4 regions of the Streptomyces sp. NPDC001832 genome follow, and region 1 is predicted to be linked to each of the others. Evidence: riboswitches for the same ligand, from Rfam matches in the RefSeq annotation. Region 1 holds a riboswitch; each other region holds the start of a gene.
What was found. A riboswitch is a leader RNA that binds a small molecule or an ion and turns the genes downstream of it on or off. The one in region 1 is predicted to bind cyclic di-AMP.
Positions count from the first base shown of each region.

Region 2: linked by a shared signal. The riboswitch ahead of ABT115_RS28950 (transglycosylase family protein) and the one ahead of ABT115_RS25480 (M23 family metallopeptidase) in region 1 are both predicted to bind cyclic di-AMP.
Region 3: linked by a shared signal. The riboswitch ahead of ABT115_RS17085 (M23 family metallopeptidase) and the one ahead of ABT115_RS25480 (M23 family metallopeptidase) in region 1 are both predicted to bind cyclic di-AMP.
Region 4: linked by a shared signal. The riboswitch ahead of ABT115_RS10480 (M23 family metallopeptidase) and the one ahead of ABT115_RS25480 (M23 family metallopeptidase) in region 1 are both predicted to bind cyclic di-AMP.

Region 1 is NZ_JBEOYU010000042.1:42,350-46,305, reverse strand. It holds gene trmB (tRNA (guanosine(46)-N7)-methyltransferase TrmB) at 1-46, shown strand, start outside; gene ABT115_RS25485 (PrsW family intramembrane metalloprotease) at 143-1,699, shown strand; gene ABT115_RS25480 (M23 family metallopeptidase) at 1,879-3,072, opposite strand; cyclic di-AMP (ydaO/yuaA leader) riboswitch at 3,084-3,235, opposite strand; gene ABT115_RS25475 (PP2C family protein-serine/threonine phosphatase) at 3,571-3,956, opposite strand, start outside.
Region 2 is NZ_JBEOYU010000061.1:17,241-21,196, reverse strand. It holds gene ABT115_RS28965 (cytochrome P450 family protein) at 1-1,099, opposite strand, end outside; partial or broken gene ABT115_RS28960 (cytochrome P450) at 1,161-1,361, shown strand; gene ABT115_RS28955 (transglycosylase family protein) at 1,467-2,426, shown strand; cyclic di-AMP (ydaO/yuaA leader) riboswitch at 2,724-2,895, shown strand; gene ABT115_RS28950 (transglycosylase family protein) at 2,899-3,669, shown strand; gene ABT115_RS28945 (ABC-2 membrane transporter-related protein) at 3,824-3,956, opposite strand, start outside.
Region 3 is NZ_JBEOYU010000019.1:7,568-11,523, forward strand. It holds gene ABT115_RS17075 (bifunctional acetate--CoA ligase family protein/GNAT family N-acetyltransferase) at 1-1,271, opposite strand, end outside; gene ABT115_RS17080 (HPr family phosphocarrier protein) at 1,445-1,726, shown strand; gene ABT115_RS17085 (M23 family metallopeptidase) at 1,954-2,754, opposite strand; cyclic di-AMP (ydaO/yuaA leader) riboswitch at 2,767-2,934, opposite strand; gene ABT115_RS17090 (M16 family metallopeptidase) at 3,286-3,956, opposite strand, start outside.
Region 4 is NZ_JBEOYU010000009.1:108,552-112,507, reverse strand. It holds gene ABT115_RS10490 (hypothetical protein) at 1-345, shown strand, start outside; partial or broken gene ABT115_RS10485 (GH36 C-terminal domain-containing protein) at 559-1,233, shown strand; cyclic di-AMP (ydaO/yuaA leader) riboswitch at 1,530-1,686, shown strand; gene ABT115_RS10480 (M23 family metallopeptidase) at 1,690-2,619, shown strand; gene ABT115_RS10475 (SGNH/GDSL hydrolase family protein) at 2,846-3,691, shown strand.

The DNA.
Region 1 (3,956 bases):
CGACAAGGGCCATGTCGTGCACGACCTGCTCTTCGCCCGCCGCTGACGGTCCGCCCGGAGGCAATAACGGCCTCGGAAGAGACTTGGCGGACCCGTCGCCCCATGGCGAGCTGTCAGTGCTGCTCGTTAGGGTCATCGGATGGTGTCCGACGGGTCTGTCCAGCAGCGGCAGTCGCAACCGGCCGTCCCGCTCCTCGAGGAGCAGCGGGTCGGCGAGATCCTGGCTGCCGTGCCGGAGCGCAGGCACTGGCGGTACCGGCCGCGCCGCGTCGGCATGGTGTGGCGCAGCAGGACGTTCCGCATCGCGGCTGTGTTCACGGTGCTCGCGCTATGCGGCCTGGCGATCCTGGCGCTGGTCCGCGATCAGACAGGCACCGAGGGCTTTCTCGTAGGCCTGGGTCTCGCCGTGCTGCCCGTCCCGCTCCTGATGGCGGCGTTCCGCTGGCTGGACCGGGTCGAACCTGCGCCGTGGCGGAATCTGCTGTTCTCCTTCGCCTGGGGTGCGTTCGCGGCCGCCCTGATCGCGATCATCGCGAATTCGTTCGCGACTCGCTGGATAGCCGCGGCCACCGCCGACCCGTCGGGCGCCAACACCCTCGGCGCCACGGTCATAGCGCCGGTCATCGAGGAGAGCGCCAAGGCCGCGGCCGTCCTGCTGATCTTCCTGTTCCGAAGGCGGGAGTTCAACGGGATCGTAGACGGCGTCGTCATCGCCGGCTTCACCGCGAGCGGCTTCGCCTTCACCGAGAACATCCTCTACCTGGGCACCGCCTTCGGTGAGGACCAGCAGATAGGCGCCTCGGGCGTAGTCTCGGTGACCGCCGCGACGTTCTTCGTACGGGCGGTGATGTCGCCGTTCGCGCATCCGCTCTTCACGGTGCTGACCGGAATAGGTTTCGGACTGGCCGCGGTCAGTGCGCGGCGCCGCCGGATCCGCCGTATCGTGCTGCCGCTGCTGGGTCTCGTCCTCGCCATGGGCATGCACGCCCTGTGGAACGGGTCGGCGTCATTCGGCCCGTACGGCTTCTATGCCGTGTACTGGGTGTTCATGGTCCCGGTCTTCGGCCTGGTGACCTGGCTGGCGATCTGGTCGCGCCAGCGGGAGCTGCGTGCGCTCTCCGCCGAGCTGCCTGCCTATGCTGCGGCCGGCTGGCTGACCCCCGCCGAACCGCTCGCCCTCTCCTCGATGCGGGCCCGCGGCATGGCACGCGAGGCGGCACGCCGACAACACGTCGCCGCAGCCTGGGGAAGCCCGTACGGAACGGCGTACGCGCCAGGATTCGGGCCAGGGCACGCGCCAGGATTCGGACCGGGGCACGTGTCGCCCGGGTCCAGGCCGTCGGCCCAGGTCAGGGCTCATGCCAAAGCGCAGGCCAAGGCCCGCGGAAGGGCTGCCGCCCGCACCGTCGCCGAGTACGAATCGTTCGCGACGTCACTGGCCTCGCTGCGCCGACAGGCGCGCCGCGGGGCGGCGGGCCCGGACTTCGCCGAGCGCGAGCTGGAGCTGCTGCACCACCTCTGGCAGCGCAGGGGCGTGGCCGCTCCCGCCCTGACGTACGCGGCGCAGGCTACGGGACGCCTGCGCCCCCACCCCCTGCCGACGGCCGCGTTCGCGCACCCGTTCCCGCAACACACGCAGTACGGCGGCTACGGCTACAACCCGTACCTGACCCCGCACCGAACGTCGCCACCGCAGTAGGGGCGTTCGCGAGCAGCCGGCCGCGATCCGTGGACGGCCCGGCCGTCCTCGTCAGGCGGCGTCCGCCATTCCGACAGGCCGGCAGCCCTGACGTCGGGGGTGAGCGTCAGGGCTGCCGGGGTTCAACGGCCGGTGAACCGGCTCGGATCACGAGGGCCGGGAGTAGGCCGCCCGGTGGATCAAGGGTTGAGGCCCTTGTCGCGCAGCCAGGCCATCGGGTCGATGCCCGCGCCGTCGGGGGTGTGGACCTCCAGGTGGAGGTGCGGGCCCGTGACATTGCCGGTCGCGCCGACCCGGCCAATGGTGTCACCGGTGGTGACCTTCTGGCCGACACTGACGCTGATCGAGGACTGGTGGCAGTACCACACCTCCGTACCGTCCTCGAGCTCCAGCACCGTGCGGTAGCCGTACGAGCCGGACCAGCCTGCGGACTTGATGGTGCCGCCGTGTACGGCCTTGATCGGGGTGCCGGTCGGCGCCGCGAAGTCAAGTCCGGTGTGGTGGCCGGAGGACCACATCGAGCCGGCTTGGCCGTAGGTCGAGGTGACCGTGTACGAGGAGGTCGGGAGGGCATAGCTGGCGGCGAGCTTGGCGAGCCGCAGCGCCTCGGCCTTCGCCTTGGCCTCCTCCTCCGCCTTCTTCTTCTCGGCGGCGGCCTTGGCCTCGGCCGCGTCCTGCTGCTTCTTGGCCTCCGCGGCGGCCTTCTCCGCGGCCGCCTTCTCCTGGGCCGCCATGGCTTCGGCGGCGGCGGCGTCATGCTGCTGCTCGGCCTGCTGGAGGATGCGGGCGCGGAGTGCCTCGCCCGCATCCGTCGCGCCCTGCTCGGCCTCGGCGGTGGTGAGGCCGGCGGTGGTGAGCGGGGCGGTAGCGGCGACGGCCTCGGACTTGTCGGCCTCGGACTCACCGGAGAACAGGGAGCCCACGCCGGCAAGGGACTTGGCGTCGGGGAGGCTGTCCGAGATGGAGTCGGGAAGGGAGATGGAGACCGGCGGCTTGCTCTGCGCGGTGGCCATGCCGCCCGCGCCGACTGCCGCGATGACGCCGACCCCGAGCACCGTGGAGCTACGGGCAAGTCCGTTGCGCTGCTTGGCGACGCGGTGCTTGCCGCGTACGGGGCGGACGGACTCCTCGGTGGGGTTCCACTCGTCCCAGCTTCCGCCGGGCCGGCCGTTGCCGTCGACGCGGAATTCGCTGCCGGTCTCACCGGCGAAGTCGCCGCCCGGCTCGGTGCCGTAACCGGCGCCGAACGCCGTTCCCGTCCCGGTGGTTCCGTGGTCGGAGCCGAAACCGGATCCGAAGTCAGCGCCGAAGCCGGAGCTGAACTCGGGGTTGAACCGAGAGGGGGCTTCGGGGGCAGGCTTGTTGGACGCCACGGGGGCGCACTCCTTTCCTTCCTTCTCGCCTACCGGGTTAGCTGACGGGTTCGGAGCAGGAAGGTCTCCTACGGCCCCTACGCCTCTCACGAGACACAGGTGTCCGATTCACCCCATGTAGATGGTTCCCCGGTTCCCTTGCGGAATTCGGCGCTCGCGCACGGTGCCGCCACTGACGACGGCTGGGACGACCGCGCTGCGTTATCGAACGTTAATAGACACACGGGCCTGATTCCAAGCTGTTCCCACTGATCGCTCAGGTCTTTGGCCAGGACTTTACGGGACACAACCGGGTGCAATAGGATGACTTGATCGCCCCTCAGCCATTACCCGGTTCCTGACGTTGCGTCAAACGTTATGCGGAGCGGCGCCTTTCAGTTACGCACGGTGGCGTCCCGCACCCAAGGCCGCGTCCCGGGCCACGCGAAGCACTGGGGCCACGCGAAGCACCCGACCCGCACAAGTCAGCCAGCCCGCACGACGCACCTGCCGCACCCCTCACGCCTCTTCCAGGGACACAATCCTCACGGTCCTGCGCCGGTCCAGCTGCCCCTCCGCGGGACGTACGACCGCGAGCAGCGCCATGTCGTCGGTCGTCTCGCCGCCCGTGTGCAGCCGTACATCATCGGTCAGCGCGGACAGCAGCTCCTCCGGCCCAGGAAAGATCTGACCGCGCAGCCGGGCCGCCGGATCGTAGAAGACCCCATCGGCGTTCCGCGCCTCAGAGAGACCGTCGGTATAGAGAAGCAGGGTCGCCCCCGCCGGCAGATCCCATTCGTCCGCCCGGTCGGGCCACGCCCCCAGCTCCATCCCGAGCGGCAGTGCGGGTACCGAGGGCCCCAGCACCTCCAGCGCCCCGTCCGCATGCAGCAGGATCGGCTCGG
Region 2 (3,956 bases), on a different contig from region 1:
GGTCGCGGTCGGCCGCAGCGAGCACGACGAGCACGGGGTCGCCCTTTCGGATTGGCTGTCCCCCGATTTCGAGCGTCTCGGTGGCGTACCGCCAGGTCGCCAGTTCTACCGGACCGTCATAGCGCAGCAGCTCCTCCACGGCGCTATCGAGGAGGGAGTCATCGCGTTGCTCGACTGCATTCTGGAAAACAGACCGCTGAATGGGGTTTCGGAAGAAGGCGTGGGCGCTGTTGCCGATCAAGTTAATGGTCGTTTCGAAACCCGCGAATAGGATCACGAAAGCCATGGCGGCGGCCTCGTTCTCGGTGAGGTGCTCGCCGTGGTCGCTGGCCCGGATCAGGTCAGAAATCAGGTCGTCGCCGAGGTTCGCACGCTTCTTATGAATCAGCTCGGCGAGGTAGGCGCGGATCTTCTTCACCGACCGGGCGACGCCACCGCGCGGGCCCTGGCCGTGCCGGATCATCATGCCCGCCCAGTCCCGAAAATCGTCCTGGTCCTCGGTCGGCACCCCCAGCAGATCGCAGATCGCGTAAATCGGCAGCGGGAAGGCGAACTCGTGGATCAGCTCCGCCTCGCCGCGCCCGGCAAAGCCATCGATAAGGCCGTCCGCCAGCTCTTGGACTCTGGGCGCGAACTCGGCGACTCGGCGCGGGGTGAACGCCTTGGAGACGAGGCGGCGCAGCCGGGTGTGGTCGGGCGGGTCGATGTTCAGCAGATGTGTCATGAGCCCGGCACCGCGCTCCCCGGGAATACCGGTCTTGGTGCGGCCCTGGGCGTCATCCGCGTGATGTTCGGGGTTTTTCGACAGCCTGGCGTCGGCGAGCGCCTGTCGAGCGTCCACGTAACGGGTCACGAGCCAGGCCTCCACCCCGGACGGCAGTTCCGTCCAGTGCACGGGCGTGTGCTCGCGCAGCCAGGCGTAGGCGGGGTACGGGTCGGTTGCGAACTCCCAGGAGAAGAGTTCCGGAGTCGGAATGTGGTTCACCTGGCGACGGTATCGGGCGTCTCGGCCGGCCCCGGCTAACTGAAGGTCAGCTACGGCGGCTGGCCGGGTGGAAGAAGAGTCGTGCGGCGAGCCGTACTTCAACGCCAACGACATCGAGAACACCGTATGGCGCGAACTCGCCAAACTCATGAAGGACGAGTCCCGCCTACAGGCGATGGCAGCACCGCTCGCGCGACTGGAGGGGCAGGCCGCGCTCGCCACGCTTCTGAAGCGCCTTCCGGACCTGCTTCTTGCGGTGAAACCTACCGATTTGCGGTGGCGTGGCGGGCTCCTCATGCGCGGACTGCGCACGCTGCCCGTGGAGTTCACACCGGGGGCCGCCCTGGCGCAAGATGACACTCCGTCAACGCTGTGACTTTCACGTGATCTGCGCTGCATCGACTTGTGACACACGTTCGAGTCCAGTTAGGTTCACCGTTCGACTCACCAGTCACTCGTCAGTCACACGGAAGGCAACCCCATGGGCTCCGCGAACGGCAGACACCGTCGCCCTCGTCAGGCACCCGCCATCGTCGTCGCCGCGGGCGTGACCGGATCGGCCATCGCCATTCCGCTGCTCGGCGCGGCCAGTGCACAGGCAGCCGAAGCCACGACCTGGGACCAGGTGGCCGAATGCGAGAGCGGCGGCATGTGGAGCGCCGACCTCGGCAACGGCTTCTACGGCGGCCTTCAGTTCTCGCAGAAGACCTGGAAGGCGTACGGCGGCGAGTCGTACGCCCCGCGTGCCGACCTTGCCAGCCGCTCGCAGCAGATAGCCGTGGCCGAGAAGGTCCTGGACGACCAGGGCCCGCAGGCATGGCCCAGCTGTGCGGTCATCTCCGGCCTCGCGGTGGACGGGACGCTGCCCGGTGTCGACCCGGGGGTTGCGTCCTCCGCCGAGCCGACGGAGAGCACGGAGTCGGCTGACGGTACGTCGGCGGCCTCGTCCGATGACACCACCAAGCCGTCGGGCCGCGCGTCGGGCGGTACGGGTGGTTCGAAGAGCTCGAAGGGCCCGGATGGCGCCGACAAGTCTTCAGGCAAGGCGAAGCCTTCCACGAAGCATTCGACCACCGCGTCGGCCACCCCGCCCTCCGATGTGCCCGATTCATCCGGCTCTTCCGATTCGCCCGACGGTGTCGGTGGTAAGCATCGCGGCGCGCCGGCCTCCGAGGGGAGCCGGGACGCGAACGGCGGCGCCGGCCGTGAGTCGGGCCGTCATGCCTCCCGCGGTGACGCCGGCGCGCGCGACGCGGGTGTGTCGGCCGCCGAAGGCGCGTACACCGTGCACCCCGGCGACAACCTCTGGGCGATTGCTGACGCGCAGAAGGTTCCCGGTGGCTGGCCCGCGCTCTATGAGGCCAACAAGGATGCCGTCGGCTCCGATCCGGGCCTCATCCTTCCTGGCCAGAGCCTCGATCTCGACGTGAAGGCCAAGTGAGGGCAGTCTGAATTCGGCCAAAAGGGCCTCAAAAATCTGGGTAGTTCAGAGACCTATGTCCGATTATGTGTAAGTGAGACATGGGTCTCTTTGCGTCAACTGGCGTGTCGCGCCTGGGAACCCCTCCGTACCGCTGCCACCTGCGAAAACGACGGTTCCTCAGATGCGAGTACGGGCCGATTGTCCGATGTGTCCGTCTTTGAATGTGAGGGTTGCGTATGTTTACGGTCAGAACCGCTCGCACCGCGGGCCCCTTCGATCGTCACGCCGAATCCTGCCGTCGGTCGAAGGGAACAGACGCGTAAAGCGCCGTAGGCAGGAGCGGGGGACCCAGGTAGGCGCTGGGCCCGATCGTCGAATGACGCATCGGGGCCGGCTTGGGGTGAAGTCGCGTGCTAGGACGTGCGACCGGGCAACTCACTTGGCCCGAACCCGACAGCTCACCTCGTAGGCGTCGGTGAGGAGAAGTTCCATGCTGTTTTCCAGCAAGGGCAGGCACCGCCGCCCGTCAAAGGCTGTCCGTGCCGCCACGCTCGCAGGTGTCGCCGGTACCGCTGTCGCCGTACCGCTGATGGGCGCGACCAGTGCCTCCGCCGCCTCCGTCGCCACCTGGGACGCCGTCGCCCAGTGCGAGTCCGGTGGCAACTGGTCCATCAACACCGGTAACGGCTATTACGGTGGCCTGCAGTTCTCGCAGTCCAGCTGGGCCGCCGCCGGCGGTACGCAGTACGCCCCCCGTGCCGACCTGGCCACCAAGGCCCAGCAGATCGCCACCGCCGAGAAGCTCCTCGACATGCAGGGTCCGGGTGCCTGGGGCTGCGCAAGTGCCGGCGGCCTGACCAACGACGGCGTCGACCCGGGCGTCGACACCGGCTCCTCCTCGAACTCCACTTCCACCTCCAGCTCCAGCTCCAATGCCACCGAGCAGGAGAGCACCCCGGCCGCGCCGGAGCAGCAGGCCCAGCCGGAGCAGACCGAGCCCACCGAGCCCCCGGCCGCCTCCCCCTCGGACGGCTCCGCCGCTCCGCAGGCCGAGTCGAAGGAGACCGTCACCACACCGACCGGCGGGAAGGTCGAGAAGGGCGACGGCGAGTACAAGGTCGCCCCCGGCGACTCCCTGAGCGAGATCGCCGCCGACCAGAAGGTCGAGGGTGGCTGGCAGCAGCTGTTCGAGCTGAACAAGGACATCGTCACGGACGCCGACCTGATCTACCCGGGTCAGCAGCTGCACCTGACGAAGTAGTCCAGGCTCTCTCCTCCCTGAGCTCCCCGGCCCGGCGCCCAATCCCCCGTACGCGCCGGGCCGGGGTTTCTGCGTGACGCGGGGGTGCCTATATATCTCGATCGGACTCGGAGTCGGACGAGGAGGCAGCGACGGGGCCTGCAGGGCCTATGGTTCAAAAGAGCCGCTTCCGTCCCCACACGACGATGAACGTGACGATGGCCGCGGTGACTGTGAGCATGATGACTGCTCCCAGCCACTGCATCGGCTGCATCTGGGAGGCCGGGAGGTAGTCGGCCGCGTAGCCG
Region 3 (3,956 bases), on a different contig from region 1:
TACAGCAGGACGACATCGGTGTCCGGGTCCTCGTACCAGTACTGCAGGAAGTCGTTGCCCGAAATGTCAGCCCGGTTGCCGGCGGAGATGAAGGTGGAGAGGCCGGCGCCGCGTCGGTAGAGCCCGGAGAGCAACGCAATGCCGATCGCTCCGGACTGGGTGAAGAGGCCGATGCGTCCGGGCGCGGGCGGCTCGGGGGCGAGGGAGGCGTTCAGCCGGACGGCTTCGGCATTGTTGATGACGCCGAAGGCGTTCGGGCCGATGATCCGCATCCCGTACGAGCGGGCCTGGCGGACCAGTTCACGCTGCCGCCCCCTGCCTTCGGCGCCCCATTCGGCGTATCCGGCGGAGAGGACGACCAGGCCCTGAACGCCGTGCTCACCGCAGTCGGCGACGGCCTCGGGAACCCGGTCGGCGGGGACGGCGACGACTGCGAGGTCGACCGGTTCGCCGATCTCGCCGATGGAACGGTGAGCGGGGACACCGTCGATCGTGCCCTGGTCGGCGGCGAAGGCGCGGTTCACGGCGTACGTACGGCCGGTGAAGCCGGCCCCGAGGAGGTTGCGCAGGACCGTGCGGCCGACCCCGCCCGGAGTGCGGCCTGCGCCGATGACGGCGACGGATCCCGGGGCGAGCAGCCGTTGCACGGAGCGTGCCTCGGCCCGCTGCTCACGGCCGCGCTGCACGGCGAGCGACTCGGCGGTCGGTTCGAGGTCCAGCGTGAGATGGACGGAGCCGTCCTCGAAGCTGCGCTGCTGGGTGTACCCGGCGTCCCGGAACACCTTGATCATCTTGCTATTGGCGGGCAGCACCTCGGCCGCGAAGCGGCGGATGCCGCGCTCGCGGGCGACGGCGGCGATGTGCTCGAGGAGCGCCGATGCCACGCCCCGGCCCTGATGCGCATCCTGGACCAGGAAGGCGACCTCGGCCTCGTCGGCGGGTGCGGAGGCCGGCCTGCCCCGCTCGTCGATCCGGTCATAGCGGACGGTCGCGATGAACTCGCCGCCGACCGTGACCGCGAGCCCCACCCGGTCGACGTAGTCGTGATGGGTGAAGCGGTACACGTCTCTGTCGGACAGGCGCGGGTACGGGGCGAAGAAACGGTAGTACTTCGACTCGTCGGAGACCTGCTCGTAGAAACTGACCAGCCGTTCGGCGTCGTCCGTGGTGATGGGCCTGATCCGGGCGGTTCCTCCGTCACGGAGGACCACGTCCGCTTCCCAGTGGTCGGGATACGCGTGATGCGGACTCTGCTCCGGCGAGGGCTGCATGCGCAAAGACTACGACTGCGTCAGCGGTCGCGTAGTTCTTGGGGCCGGGGCAGTCTGAGGGGGCCGATCGGCGGGCACAGCACGGGTTGTGGGCGTGCCCCGGTTCGGCCGGAGCACCGCGCACCACATGAGAGACTGGTCTAGACAACCATTGCTTCATGAAGGGCAGAACCATGGCTGAGCGCCGCGTCAACGTCGGTTGGGCCGAGGGGCTGCACGCCCGCCCCGCTTCCATCTTCGTCCGTGCCGCCACGGCTTCCGGCATCCCCGTGACGATCGCCAAGGCCGACGGCAACCCGGTGAACGCCGCCTCCATGCTCGCGGTGCTCGGTCTTGGCGCGCACGGCGGCGAGGAGATCGTGCTCGCGTCCGAGGCGGACGACTCCGAAGCCGCCCTGGACCGTCTGGCGAAGCTTGTCGCCGAAGGCCTTGACGAGCTTCCGGAGACCGTCTGAACCATGTCCTGTGAGAGAGCCGCGGCACCTGCATTCGGGGTCGCGGCTTTTTCGTTTTCCTGACCCGGGAGACCGCGAGGTGTGTTTGTCCTATTCGGGGGCGGGAGCGAATTCAGGCAGCCCAAAGGAAGCCGCCAACGTTTGCGGGACGGCGCGAAGGTCGGGCACGGCGAAGGCCCCGGCAGTGCTGCAGGGGCCTTCGAAGAGATGATGCGGGTGAAGCGTCGTCAGACGTTGACGCCGTGGGCGCGCAGGTAGGCGACGGGGTCCATGTCTGAGCCGTACGACGGCGTGGTCCGGGCCTCGAAGTGGAGGTGCGGGCCGGTGGAGTTGCCGGTCGAGCCGGAGAGGCCGATCTGCTGGCCGGCGCCGACGCTCTGGCCGACGGAGACGTTGATCGAGGAGAGGTGGCCGTACTGCGTGTACGTACCGTCCGTCATCCGGAGCACGACGTTGTTGCCGTACGCGCCACCCCAGCCTGCCTCGACGACCGTGCCGGCGCCGACAGCGACGACGGAGCTGCCGGACGCGGCGTGGAAGTCGATGCCCGAGTGGCTGCCGGAGGACCAGAGCGAGCCGCTGGACTTGTAGCCGGTGGTGACGTAAGAGCCGGCGACCGGAAGCTGGTAGGAACCCAGGCGAGCGCGCTCGGCAGACCGGGCGGCGCGGGCCTCCTCGGCGCGCGCCTCGGCCTCGGCCTTCGCCTTCTTCTTGGCGTCGGCCTTCTTCTTGGCCTCGGCCTTCTTCTTGGCCTCGGCCTTCTTCTTGGCCTCCGCCTTCGCCGCAACATCGGCCTGGTGCTTCTGCGCGTCGGCCTGGGCGTCGATCTGGTCGGCGATGGCGCCCTCGATGGCTATGACCTGGTTCAGACCGGTCTCACTGACGGAGGAGTCCGCGGCGAGGGCCGGAGAGACCATGCCGCCGACGACGCCGGTGGTGGCCAGAGCCGCGACTCCGGCGATCTTCGCGCTCCTGCGCGTCAGTCGGCTCGGGGCACGATGCTTCCCGGTGGCACGGGTGAACGCCATGAAGGGGCTGATCCTTTCCTTCCTTCTCGCCTACCGGGTTAGCTGACGGGTTCGGAGCAGGAAGGTCTCCTACGGACGTCCCGGCCTCACCGAGGCTCAGGCATCCGATTCACCCCAGGGACTCCATGGGTCCCCGGCTCCCCAGGCTCACGCCTGACAGGGACTCGGCGATGGCTGTCCGGTACGTCGCGGATGCGGCATACGAGTGACGGACAGCCCAGCTGACGCTAAGGGGGGTCACTTTCATTCACCAAACGGACAGGGCGTTTTGTAGCGCATCCCACAGGGCAAACAGGCAACCTCCCCAAAAAACGAACAAAAAAGGAAGACCCGTGTGAGTGAGATCTCACCCGGGTCTTCCTTTTCTGTCCCGATATGAACGCGTGACGGGTCGGTGGGCCGGCCGGTTCCGTCGGTGCTCGGTCGAACGTGACAGTCGACCGGTGGACTGTCACACGCAACAGGCCGGCCGGGCGGGCGGCGTCCGCCTCGGCCCGGCCGGCCGTCCGGCGTCCGCGGCGGGCACGACTGTCAGCCGGCGACCACCGACACCTCTCCGATGCCCAGGGCCCGGACCGGCTCCTCGATCTGTGCCGCGTCACCGACAAGGATCGTGACCAGCCGGTCACCCGGGAACGCGTTGACCACGGCTGCGGTCGCCTCGACCGTGCCGGTCTCCACGAGCCGGGCATACAGCTGTGCCTGGTAGTCGTCCGGGAGGTGCTGCTCGACCTGGTCGGCGAGGGTGCCCGCGACCGAGGCCGCCGTCTCGAACTTCAGCGGCGCGACACCCACGAGGTTCTGCACGGCCGTCTCGCGCTCTTCATCGGTCAGCCCTTCGACCACCAGGGTCCGCAGGACCGTCCACAGATCCTTCAGCGCCGGCCCCGTGGACTCCGTGTCCACCGATCCGCTGATGGCAAGCATCGCGGCACCCGTCGCCCCCGAGGCGGAACCCGGGGCCGAGGACCGCAGCACCTGGGCGAAGGCCCGGACGCCGTAGGTGTAGCCCTTCTCCTCGCGCAGCACACGGTCCAGCCGGGAGGTGAGCGTTCCGCCCAGGCAGTAAGTGCCCAGCACCTGGGCCGGCCATACGCTGTCGTGCCGGTCGGCGCCGATCCGGCCGATCAGCAGCTGCGTCTGCACCGCGCCCGGACGGTCGACGATCACCACTCGGCCGGTGTCGTCGGCGGTGATCGGCG
Region 4 (3,956 bases), on a different contig from region 1:
GCGAAGAAGCAGCTGAGCCTCCCGCGTATCGTCGTTATCTGCGGCTCCACCCGCTTCATGACCGAGATGACCGAGGCCGATCTGCGGGAGACCAAAGCCGGAAAGATTGTCGTCAAACCGGGCTGTGACATGAAGTCGCCGCACGAACTTTGGTCCGATCCTGTCGAGGCCGAGGCGCTGAAGGTTCGACTCGACGATCTGCACCGAGCGAAGATCCGGCTCGCTGATGAGGTGCTCGTAGTCGGCGACTACATCGGAGACAGCACCCGAGCCGAAATCGCCTACGCCCGGTCGCTGGGCAAGCCCGTGCGGTTCACGCACCCCGAAGTCGACCCTGACGCCTGACCGCCCGCTGCGACCTCGACAACCAGGGCCGGCAGCCTGCCGCCTGACCGTCTCGCGGTGGTTTCGGCCGCCGCCCACCCCACACCCTCCGCAGGTATCCCTTGGAATTGATCACCTAGTGCCGCGACCGGCAAGGTTTTCCCTGTCGCGATGCCCGGCACTTCCCCAAGCTCTCAGCTTCGTTCGAGCAGGGGAGACCCCATCCAAGGGCTTCCGGCCACGTTGCGATCACACGCAGACGAAGTGCACGGACTCGGCATGCAGTTCGGTAGCTGGGTCGAGCCGGAAATGGTCAATGCCGACAGCGATCTCTATCGCGCACGCCCCGACTGGGTGCAGCATTTCCCAGGGCCGGCACGGACCGAGTTCCGTAATCAACTGGTACTCAATCCGGCCCGCACCGATGTACAGGACTATCTGTGGGAGCAATTGGACACATTGCTCTCCAGCGCGCCCGTCGACTATGTGAAATGGGACTTCAACCGCTGCTTCGTGAGCGCGATGGCCGGTGTGCCTCGGGGTCGGCGGGGACCTCACCGAGTGGAGTGAGGAGAAGCTGGCCGAGGCGCGGGCCTGGGTGAATCTCTACAAGCAGATCCGGCGGGCGGTGCAGCGCGGCGCGCTGCACCGGCTGCGCGCCCGCGCGGCGGACTCGGCGCGGTCCAGTACGTCCACGGGGGCGAGACCGAGGTCCTGATGTGGCTGGAGGCGCAGAGGCGCGGGAAGCGGCCCTGGGCCCTGCCGCTGCGTGGGCTCGACCCCGCAGCAACGTACACCTGCCTGGATACGGAGGTGGTGAACCACGGTTCGGTACTGCTGCATCGGGGGCTGCACACCGGGCTTCGGGGCGATCTCGACGCGCGGGTCCTGAGGCTCCGACGCGAATGATGAGCATGACATGTCCGTAATGGGCGCATTTGTCACAATGTGCCCCGCTCGTAAGGGAGATGGCTGCCCTCTCGTGAGCGGAGTCATATCCGTGACGTTCTGTGCTGGCGGGGCGGTCGGGTATTCCGTGCGTGGCGCGGAAAGGCAAGATCCTTAATCCACGGAGTGTGACCGGAATTCCGCACCGATTTCCGAGCACGGATTCCGGTGCGGAACCCGTGGCTTGTTCTCTCCGTCCCGACTCGCTTACGGTCGCCGTCAATCCGGGCGGACCGCCTAATCCTGCCGCCGCCCGGAATTCGCACCCACTCATCGCGTGGCAGGAGCGGGGGAACCAGGTAGGCCGCCGATCGGAGAAATCCGGCCGGCTCGGGGTGAAGTCGCGCTCGGCGCGGCCGGGCATCTCCAGCCCGAACCCGACAGCTCACCTCGCAGGCGCCGGAGAGGAAGCACGTCATGCCCACATCGGGTAAGCATCGTCGTACGAAGTCCAGCGCCATCGCCCGTGGCGTCGCCGCCGCCAGCGCCGGGGGTGCCGTCATCGCTCTGCCACTGCTCGGTGCCACTGGTGCCCACGCCGCGCAGGGTTCGGCCCCGACCGCCGCGCCGCAGTCGGCCTCCGCCGCCAACCACGCAGCCCCGGCCAAGCCGGCCGCGCAGAAGCAGGCCGCCACCACGACGTACACCGTCGTCTCCGGCGACTCCCTGTCGCAGATCGCCGCTGAGCACGAGATCAACGGCGGTTGGCAGAAGCTGTACGAGGACAACCGCCAGGCCGTCGGCGAAGACCCCAGCCTGATCTTCCCGGGCTTGAAGCTGACGCTCGGCACCGGTGCCGACACGGGCGAGTCCCTCCCGCCGAAGGCACCCTCTGCGCCTTCGTCGGCCGCGGAGAAGTCCGCCCCGGCCAAGTCCGCCCCGGACAAGGCCTCGACGGTCACGGAGTCCGAGACCTCCGCCCCGGCCAGTCAGAGCAACAGCTCCGGCTACAGCCACCCGGTGCCCGGCAACCACACCACCGGATACCGCGCCTCCGGCTCCAACTGGTCCAGCGGCAGCCACACCGGGATCGACTTCCCCGTCTCCACCGGCACCAGCGTGAAGGCCATCACCTCCGGCACCGTCGTCACTGCCGGCTGGGGTGGCGCGTACGGCAACCAGGTCGTCATCAAGCACGCCGACGGGCACTACTCGCAGTACGGCCACCTGTCCTCGATCTCCGTCTCCGCGGGCCAGACCGTGAGCACCGGTCAGCAGATCGGCCTCTCCGGCGCCACCGGCAACGCCACCGGCCCGCACCTGCACTTCGAGGTCCGCACGGGCCCGGAGTACGGCTCGGACATCGACCCGGTCGCCTACCTGGCTTCGCACGGCATCTATGTCTGAGCCGAACGGCCGGGCAGTTGAGCAGCAAAGCATGACCTGAGCTACAAGGCATGACCTGAGCAACACAGAAGGGGCGGTGTGCAGCGGCGCACTGCCCCTTCTCCCACCCCATTTGCCGGTCGGGCCTATTCCCCCCTTTGCCGAAACCTGACCGGACCGTCCATCTCGCCCCCAACCTCTTATTACGGTCGCGTAGGTCACATTCGACGGTGCAGGATAAGCGTTCGTGGCAGACGATTCGAAAAAAAATCAACGTGGCGTCATCAACCGGCATGGCGTCATCGAGTCGTACGCAGCGATTGGCGACAGCTTCACCGAGGGAGTCGGCGACCCCGGCCCCGACGGAACCTTCGTCGGCTGGGCGGACCGTTTCGCGACACTTCTCGCGGACCAGCTCCCTGAGCCCGATGCGGGGACAAGCACCGAAGGCTCCGCTCACGGGAATTTCGGGTACGCCAATCTCGCCGTACGCGGGCGCCTCCTCGACCAGATCGTCGAGGAGCAGGTGCCGCGCGCCAAGGAACTCGCACCCGACCTGGTGAGCTTCTGCGCGGGCGGCAACGACATCATCAGGCCCGGCACCGATCCCGACGACGTGGCCGAGCGCTTCGAGCGCGCGGTCGCCGAGCTGACCGAATCGGTCGGCATCGTCCTGGTCACCACCGGCTTCGATACCCGAGGCGTTCCCGTGCTGCGGCATCTGCGCGGCAAGATCGCCACTTACACCGCGCATGTGCGGTCCATCGCCGACCGCTACGACTGCCCGGTCCTCGACCTGTGGTCGCTACGGTCCGTTCAGGACAGGCGCGCTTGGGACGACGACAGGCTCCATCTGTCGCCCGAGGGACACACCAGGGTCGCGCTGCGCGCCGCCCAGGTCCTCGGCATCGACGTGCCGGCCGACCCGGACCAGGAATGGCCCCCGCAGGCGCAGCGCGGCGTACTCGAAGTACGGCGCGACGACATCCACTGGGCACGCGAGTACCTGGTCCCGTGGATCGGACGGCGGCTGCGAGGCGAGTCCTCCGGCGACCGTGTCGAGGCGAAGCGGCCGGACCTCCTGCCGCTCTAGGCTCATAGGCTCATCAACTTCGTTAGTTATCCCTAGCGTTTGTGCGTATGCAGTTGCGTGCATGGAGTTGCTGCGCACGTCCAAGGCGGCGAAGCGTCTCGGGATACACCCGATGACGCTTCGCCAGTGGGCCATCGACGGCAAGCGCGGTAGCGCCTCCGCATCCTCCCGCCCCGTCGGGAGGTTCTGTATGTGCGCGTCTCCGGCCCCTTGGGACAGGAGTCCTGTCTGGAAACCCAGGAGCAGGAGCTTCGGGCCACCTCTG